Regions from separate parts of the Streptomyces sp. NPDC005899 genome, predicted to be linked through region 1. Evidence: riboswitches for the same ligand, from Rfam matches in the RefSeq annotation. Region 1 holds a riboswitch; the other holds the start of a gene.
What was found. Region 1 has a riboswitch for S-adenosylmethionine ahead of ABZ371_RS24980 (hypothetical protein). Riboswitches for the same ligand answer to the same signal wherever they lie in the genome.
Positions count from the first base shown of each region.

Region 2: it holds a riboswitch for S-adenosylmethionine, as region 1 does, so the genes downstream of both, thrC (threonine synthase) here and ABZ371_RS24980 (hypothetical protein) in region 1, are expected to answer to the same signal.

Region 1 is NZ_JBEXWB010000283.1:2,784-7,148, reverse strand. It holds gene ABZ371_RS24990 (cytochrome P450) at 1-1,273, shown strand, start outside; gene ABZ371_RS24985 (cytochrome P450) at 1,270-2,493, shown strand; SAM riboswitch class IV at 2,569-2,679, shown strand; gene ABZ371_RS24980 (hypothetical protein) at 2,729-3,145, shown strand; gene ABZ371_RS24975 (arabinan endo-1,5-alpha-L-arabinosidase) at 3,606-4,365, shown strand, end outside.
Region 2 is NZ_JBEXWB010000029.1:26,372-30,736, forward strand. It holds gene ABZ371_RS06350 (trehalose-6-phosphate synthase) at 1-422, opposite strand, end outside; gene ABZ371_RS06355 (glucosyl-3-phosphoglycerate synthase) at 466-1,416, opposite strand; SAM riboswitch class I at 1,569-1,696, shown strand; gene thrC (threonine synthase) at 1,715-3,013, shown strand; gene ABZ371_RS06365 (MoaD/ThiS family protein) at 3,042-3,317, shown strand; gene ABZ371_RS06370 (cold-shock protein) at 3,770-3,976, shown strand; gene groL (chaperonin GroEL) at 4,347-4,365, shown strand, end outside.

The DNA.
Region 1 (4,365 bases):
CCCCTTCTTATCCGCCGCGCCCGTGACCGGCCGCGGCTGCCCGGCGCACTCCGCGTCCGATCCGGTGCCGCTCAGCGGTCCGGACTTCCACACCGCACCGCAGGCCCTGTACCGCTCCATGCGCCAGGCGTACGGCCCGGTGGTGCCCGTCGAGCTCCCCGGCGGTTTCCCCGCCTGGCTCGTCGTCGGCTACCGCGAACTGCACCAGGTCACCAGTGACGGCGAGCTCTTCCCCCGGGACGTCGGGCTGTGGAACCAGTGGGACCGCGTCCCCGAGGACTGGCCGCTGCTCCCCATGGTCGGACGGCCCATGCCGTCCATCTACTTCACCGCGGGCGCCGAGCACCGGCGCCACTCCCGCATGGTGGTGCCCGCCCTCGAAGGCGCGGATCCGCACCTGATCCGCGACCACTGCGAGCAGCTCGCCGACCGGCTCGTCGACGCCGTGTGCGGCCGGGGCACGGCCGATCTCGTGGCGGACTTCGCGGAGCCGCTGCCCGTCCTCGTCCTCGCCCGTCTCGTAGGCTTCCCCGACGAGGAGGGGGCGGACATCGCACGGGTCCTGAAGGACCTCGCCGACGGGGGCCCGGGAGCACAGCACGCGCACCAGCGGTTCGGGGAACACATGCGCCGCCTGGTGGAGGCCAAGCGGGCGGCGCCGGGGGACGACATCACCTCCCGCATGCTCGCCGATCCGGAACCCTTCACGGACGAGGAGTACGCGCTCGACCTGATGGCCGTGGTGGCCGCCGGGCACCTCACCACCGCCGACTGGATCAGCAACTCCCTGCGCCTGATGCTCACCGAGGACCAGTTCGCCGACTCCCTCTCCGGCGGCCGGCGCAGCGTCGGCGAGGCCATGAACGAGGTGCTCTGGGAGGAGAGCCCGACGCAGATACTCGCGGGCCGCTGGGCGGCCCGCGACACCCGGCTCGGCGGGCGGACGATCAAGGCCGGCGACATGCTCCTCCTCGGCCTGGGGGCGGCCAACACCGACCCGCTGGTACGCCAGGACATCGGTGCCGGTCATCACGCGAGCAACGGCGCGCACCTGGCATTCAGCCACGGCGAGTACCGCTGCCCCTTCCCCGCCCAGGAGATCGCCGAGACGATCGCCCGTACCGGCATCGAGGTGCTCCTCGACCGGCTGCCCGATCCGCAGCTCGCGGTCCCCGCCGAGGACCTGGTCCGCCGGCCGTCCGCCTTCCTGCGCGGGATGAACGCGCTGCCCGTCCGGTTCACCCCCGTACGAACGACAGGAGACCAGCTGTGAACTGCCCGCACGCCACCGTGGTCATCGACCCCCTGGTCCGGGACCTCGACGGCGAGACCGAAGCGCTGCGCCGGGCCGAGCCGCTCGCCCGCGTGGAGCTCCTCGGGGTGCCCGCCTGGACCGTCACCCGGCACGCCGAGGCACGCCGGCTCCTCGTCGACAGCCGCCTGGTGAAGGACATCGGCGCCTGGAAGCTGTGGCGCAGCGGCGAGGTGACGCACGACTGGCCGCTGATCGGCATGATCGACGCGGGGCGCTCCATGTTCACCGTGGACGGGGAGGAGCACCGGCGGCTGCGGACCAAGACCTCCCAGGCGCTCACCCCGCGCCGGCTGGAGGCGATCCGCCCGGACATCGAGCAGCTCACCGAGGAGCTGCTGGACGCGCTCGCCGAGCAGGGCAGGGACGGCGTCGTCGATCTCAAGGCCGTCTTCGCCCAGCCGCTGCCGATGCGCGTGGTCGGCCTGCTGATGGGGGTGGACCGGGCTCTGCACCCCATGCTGACACGGCGGTACAAAGCCTTCTTCTCCATGCTCACGCCGCAGGAGGAGCGGCTGGCGCTCCTCGCGGAGCTGGACGTCTTCTACGCCGAGCTGGTGCGGGAGAAGACCGCCCGCCCCACGGACGACCTGACCAGCGCGCTGATACTCGCCGAGGACGGCGGGGAGCCGCTCACCGAGGAGGAGGTGGTCGGCAACCTCAAGGCCATGGTGGCCGCCGGGCACGAGACCACGATCGGGCTCATCCTCAACGCGGTACGGGCGTTGCTCGCCCACCCTGACCAGCTGAGGAAGGTGCTGGACGGGGACGTCCCCTGGGAGTCGGTGGTGGAGGAGACCCTGCGCTGGGACACGCCGACCACCCACCTGCTGATGCGGTTCGCCACCGAGGACATCCAGGTCGGCGGGCAGACGATTCCCGAGGGGGAGGGAGTCGTGATCTCCTACCGGGCCATCGGCCGGGACACCGCACAGCACGGTCCGGACGCCGGCGCCTTCGACGTCACCCGCCCGGCGCCCATTCGGCACATGACCTTCGGCCACGGCGCGCACATCTGTCCCGGGGCCGCGCTGTCCCGGGTCGAGGCCGGCATCGCACTGCCCGCGCTGTTCGGCCGCTTCCCGGATCTCAGGCTCGCGATCGCGGACGACGAGATCCGCAAGCTGCCGGTGATGACGCAGAACGACATGGAGGCGTTCCCGGTCCTCCTGCACGGCTGAGGACTCATGTCGGCCTCGTCACGGGGGTGTTGCGTGCCCCCTGACGCCGCCTCGGCTGCTGTTAGGCTCCCCGTGGGTCATGAGTTCCAGTGGTAGGCCCCGGCTCGCTGGACGGCACCCCGCTCCGCTGCGGGTGCTCCGGGTGACGACCCGCCCCGCGCGGCACCGTGCGGGGAACAGCGGACCACCGGGAACGGGCCCCGGGGTCCACGACCCCGAAAGGCGGGCGAAGGCCGTGCTCCCCCACCTCGACCACCGTGACGGCTGCACCCGGTACGCGCCGGGGCACCACGTCCACTGGATCCACGCCAAGAAGTGCGTCCAGGAGCCCGGGCAGGCCGTCGAACTGCTGCTCACCTCCGGCGACGTGCATGACGACGGCCGGCTGGCGCTACGTGCCGCGTTCGACCACTCCGGGGAGCTCCCCGAGGTGTGGACGCACGCTCCCACCGGCCTGCGGGAGCTCCTGGCGGGGCACCGCGGCCGGGTGTTCTGGCTGCCGCGATGGCACGCCCTGCGGTTCGTCGGTCTCGACGGCCGGGCGACCGGACTGGTGAACGTCGCCACCGAGCGCGGCCCGTTGTGCGAGACCGTCACCCCCGGGACGCGGCGTTCCGATTCCGGCCGCGGGGGCCTCACCCGCGGGTTGTAGGGGGCGGGGACGCCCGGGGATCCCCGGGCGGCTGAAGCGTGGTCGGCGTCCGGTTCGGCATCCCGGACGCCGGCCGTTCCCCGGCTTCCGTGTGTCCCGGATGTGCGCGGCTCATTGACGCACGACGCGTTCGATTCTACGGTCCGATCCGAAGTCCCGGTCACCATCCGGTATATCGAACACTTTCCCCATGACGCATGACAGGGGCATGGCAACCATTCGGGGCCTGGTGGCGACTGTGCCAGTGATTCCCGACCCGTGATCCCCGCCCGCTGCCCGGCGGTACATCCCCCACCCGACTCCGACTCCGACCAGGACTGCTCCGGATCCGACCTCGGCTCCGGCAGCCCCTCCGTCGCCCGCCCCACAAGTGCCGGGCTTCCGCCCGCACGCCCGACTACACCCCCCACTCCGGCTCGAGCCCCGGCCACACCCTCGAGCCACGACCGAGGAAGTGCTCATGAGCCGCACCCTGGGAAGAACCCTCGCCGTCCTGACCGCCGCCCTGCTGTCGGCCCTCGCCCCCAGCAGCGCCTACGCCTACCCCGATCCCGGTGTCGTCAGGGGCGACATCGTCGTCCACGACCCCAGCATGGTCCGCAGCCCCACCGGCCAGTACCTGCTCTACTCCACCGGGGAGGGCCTCCAGCTCCGCACCTCCACCGACCGCACCGCCTTCGGCCGCTCCGGCAGCGCCTTCACCACCAAGCCGGGCTGGTGGAAGAACTACTCGTCGGCCTCCGACCCGTGGGCCCCCGACATCTCCTACCGCGGCGGCACGTACCTGATGTACTACGCCGTCTCGTCCTTCGGCAGCAACACCTCGGCCATCGGTCTGGCACGCTCCACCACCGGCCGGGCGGGCAGCTGGACCGACTACGGGATCGTGTACACGTCGAACGCGTCGAGCGACTACAACGCCATCGACCCCAACCTCTTCGTGGACGACGACGGCTCCTGGTGGCTCTCCTTCGGCTCCTGGTGGACCGGCATCAAGATGATCCGCATCGACCCGTCGACGGGGAAGCAGCACCCCGGGGACACCGCCCGCCGCGCACTCGCCTCCCGGCCCACCGGCACCAAGGCCGTCGAGGCACCCACCGTCGTGAAGCGGAACGGCTCCTACTACCTCTTCGCCTCCTACGACACCTGCTGCGCCGGCACCGGCTCCACGTACAGGATCAAGGTGGGCCGGGCCACCAATGTCGCCGGGCCCTACA
Region 2 (4,365 bases), on a different contig from region 1:
ACCACGGCCCCCTCGCCCGCCTCCTCGGCGAGCGCCTCGGCGAAGGCCCGGTTGTACGCCTCGTAGGACGCCCAGCGGCGCCGGAACTCCGCGTCGAAGACGGGCTCGACCGGTGTCTGGTAGAGCATGTGGTGGACGAACCAGAGCACGGAGTTCGCGATGCCGTTGTACGCGTCGGCGTGGACCTCGGCGTCGATGTCGAGCATCCGGACGCCGGGCTCGGACAGGCCCCGCCGGACCGCCTCGCGGTCGCTGTCGCTCAGGGCGGCGCACACCCACAGCTTGTCCTCGACGGCGCTGAGCCCGGAGACGAGGCCGCCCCCGCCGCGCTTGGAGTCGAGTGAACCGTCCTCGCGCAGCGAGTACGACACCGGGCCGCGGTTGGACGCGACGAGGACCTGTGCAGCGTGCTCGGAGACCATGAGCGGAACCTAGCCCGATCCGGAGGGTGCCAAACGTGGAAGATCAGGCCGCGCGGCGGGCCGCGTACTCCGTGATTTCCAGCATCGGCGGCCGCTCCTCGGTGTCGACGGCGTACGTGCGCGGTTCGAAGCCGTGTTCGCCCCGCTCGAACTGGGTGATCTCGGGCCGCACGATGGCGCCCCGGGAGAGGCGCAGCTGCGCCGTGCGGTAGATCGTCGCCGCCATCCTCCCCAGTGCCTGACCGTCCTGGTGGCGGTGTCTGCGGACGCCTACGTCGACCTGGGCGAGGGCGTCGAGCCCCACCGTGTTCAGGGCGTCGACGAGGAGGCCCAGTTCCACTCCGTAGCCGACCGGGAAGGGCAGCCGCTCCAGGAGCGAGCGTCGTACGGCGTACTCGCCGCCGAGCGGCTGGACGAAGCCGGCCAGCTGCGGCCAGTGCAGGTTCAGCAGCGGGCGTGCCATCAGTTCGGTGACCCGGCCGCCCTGACCTGCGCTTCCGTGGAGCGGGCGGTCGTACATCGCCTTGACGAAGTGCACTGCGGGGTCGGTGAGCAGGGGGCCGACCGTGCCGGAGACGAAGTCCGGCGAGAAGTCCTTGAGGTCGGCGTCGACGAAGCAGACTATCTCGCCGCTGGTCACCAGGAGTGAGCGCCAGAGCACTTCCCCCTTGCCGGGGACGGCGGGGAGGCGGGGGAGTATCGCGTCCCTGTGCACGACGCGGGCGCCGGCCTCGCGGGCGACGGCGGAGGTGCGGTCGGTGGACCCCGAGTCGATCACGACGAGCTCGTCGACCAGCGGGACGCGCTCCATGAGCTCCCGGCGGATCGTCTCGACGATCGCTCCGACGGTCGCTTCCTCGTTCAGTGCGGGCAGCACGACGCTCACGGTCGTGCGGTGCGGATCCTGCGTCCTGGCGGCCACGAGCCGGTCCAGCGGGCGATCGGCGGCTGACCAGGAACGCCTGCTCAACCAGCGTTCCATCTCTTCCAGCACGGTCGGTTCTCCCTGGGTGTGATCCATCTCGCGGTACGGACGACTGGTTCTACCGTCCGATGTGTCGGTTACAGTCTGAGCAACGCGGATGAGCCTCGCACGTCGGGGTGGGTCCGCAGACAAATGCCCGGATCCGCGATCCGGTGCCACAGCGCTCATCCAGAGGGACTGAGGGAACGGCCCGTTGAAGTCCCGGCAACCCTCCTGCCGACCGCGAGGTCACGGTGGGGAAGGTGCCAATTCCGTCTTGCGGCGAAATACGTCGCGAGGAAGATGAGGAGAAAGGGCCTCCGCCATCATGGCCGTGCAGACAGTTGCAGCCACCACCGAATCCTCCGCCGTGGACCTCGGTCCCGCCGCGGCGCTTTCCTGCCGCGAGTGCGGCGAGCGTTTCGAGCTCGGTCCCATTTTCGCCTGTGCGTCCTGTTTCGGGCCGCTCGAAGTGGCGTACGACCTGCCGAGCGGCTCCCCGGAAGAGCTCAAGAAGCGCATCGCCGAGGGCCCCGACAACATCTGGCGTTACGCGCCGCTGCTGCCCGTGCCGTCCGATGTGGCGGACAAGCCCAACATCAACCCCGGTTTCACCAAGCTGGTCAAGGCGGACAACCTCGCCCGCGAGCTGGGTGTCACCGGCGGCCTGTACGTGAAGGACGACTCCGGCAACCCGACGCACTCCTTCAAGGACCGTGTCGTCGCCATCGCCGTCGAGGCCGCCCGCGCGTTCGGATTCACCACGCTCTCCTGCTCCTCGACCGGCAACCTCGCCGGTGCGGTGGGTGCCGCGGCAGCCCGCGCCGGCTTCCGGTCCTGCGTGTTCATCCCGCACGACCTGGAGCAGGGCAAGGTCGTCATGGCCGCGGTGTACGGCGGCGAGCTCGTCGGCATCGAGGGCAACTACGACGACGTCAACCGCTTCTGCTCGGAGCTCATCGGCGATCCGCTCGGTGAGGGCTGGGGCTTCGTCAACGTCAACCTGCGCCCGTACTACGGCGAGGGCTCCAAGACGCTGGCGTACGAGATCTGTGAGCAGCTGGGCTGGCGGCTGCCGGACCAGCTGGTCATCCCGATCGCGTCCGGGTCGCAGCTCACCAAGATCGACAAGGGCCTCCAGGAGCTGATCAAGCTGGGTCTCGTCGAGGACAAGCCCTACAAGATCTTCGGTGCGCAGGCCGAGGGCTGCTCCCCGGTGTCCACGGCCTTCAAGGCCGGTCACGACGTGGTGCGGCCCCAGAAGCCGAAGACGATCGCCAAGTCCCTCGCGATCGGCAACCCGGCGGACGGCCCGTACGTCCTGGACATCGCCCGGCGTACCGGCGGCGCGGTGGAGGACGTCGACGACGAGCAGATCGTCGACGCGATCAAGCTGCTGGCGCGGACCGAGGGCATCTTCGCGGAGACCGCGGGCGGTGTGACGGTCGGGGTCACGAAGAAGCTGATCGACGCGGGCCTGCTGGACCCGTCCCTGACCACCGTCGTCCTGAACACCGGCGACGGACTGAAGACGCTGGACGCGGTCGCCCCGACGACCGGTCTGTCGGCGACGATCCGGCCCAGCCTGGACGCGTTCCGCGACGCGGGCCTCGCCGCCGGCCACTGACCACCCGAGACCCAAGGAAGGCACCCTCATGAGCGTCAAGGTCCGCATCCCCACCATCCTCCGCACCTACACGGGCGGCCAGGCCGAGGTCCCGGCCGAGGGCACGGTCCTCTCCGAGGTCATCGAGTCCCTGGAGAAGGACCACCCGGGCATCGCCGCGCGCGTGCTGGACGACCAGGGCAAGCTGCGCCGCTTCGTCAACGTGTACGTCAACGACGACGACGTGCGCTTCGAGGGCGGCCTGGACGCGGCCACCCCGGACGGTGCGGGCGTGTCGATCATCCCGGCCGTCGCCGGGGGCTGACGCGGGCGCCGGGCCCCTCTCCGGGGGCCCGGCGTGGCGCCCTCTTCGGCCGTGACCCACGATGACCCCCTCCGCGCGAGAAGCGGAGGGGGTCATTCTGCATGGTTGAGCGGGGTAAGGTTGGGGAAGCCCCCTCGGCTGTCCGTGCCACCCGCATACGAGATTGCGCCTGGACACGACAAGAAACAGCCAAAGTGCGTGCACCCCTTGCGGCAAAAGTGGCCTTTGTCAGGCCCGACTCGCCCTGGAAACCTGTGAGTTGCCCCTATCCGCACGTTCGGGCGCGCCCGGATTTCTCGTCCGACTGACCTGTTGCAGAGGGCAGTTGGGCAGATACATTCGGCCGCGGTCGACGCGTTCCGGCGCACGCCGCCCCTCCTGTCGGGGGGTGAGTTTGACCCGGGTCCGCGAAGTGCGGTCCTGTGCAAGGGCCAGTAATAGGGGAGTTAGGCATGGCTCAGGGCACCGTCAAGTGGTTCAACGCGGAGAAGGGGTACGGCTTCATCGCGGTCGACGGTGGTGCGGATGTTTTCGTCCACTACAGCGCGATCCAGATGGACGGGTACCGCACCCTCGAAGAGGGTCAGCGAGTTGAATTCGAGATCTCGCAGGGCCAGAAGGGGCCGCAGGCGGACATGGTCAAGCTCGCCGTCGGCTGAGCTCGGCGCGGTCGGCCGACGACACCGCTCGCACACGCAGGGCCCGTACCCCGTAAGAGGGTACGGGCCCTGCGCACGTCCTCACCGCCCCCCGGCGCCGCACGGCCGGAGGGCCTTCGGTTGTCCACAACCCGAGGGTGACGCTTGCACTCGCAGGGGTCGAGTGCTAATCATTGGCGTTAGCACTCTCCAGGTGAGAGTGACAGAACGTGGACCGGGCCGGTGAGGCCCGCAGGTCCGGTGGGGCAAGGATCCACCGGGCACGCTGGCCGTCCGTCGCGGGCGCCTCTCGGTCCGGAGAAATCCTTCCCCAAGCTCTCAACTGCGTTCGAGCAGGGGAGACCCCATTAGTCCGGGAGGACCACTTCACATGGCCAAGATCATCGCGT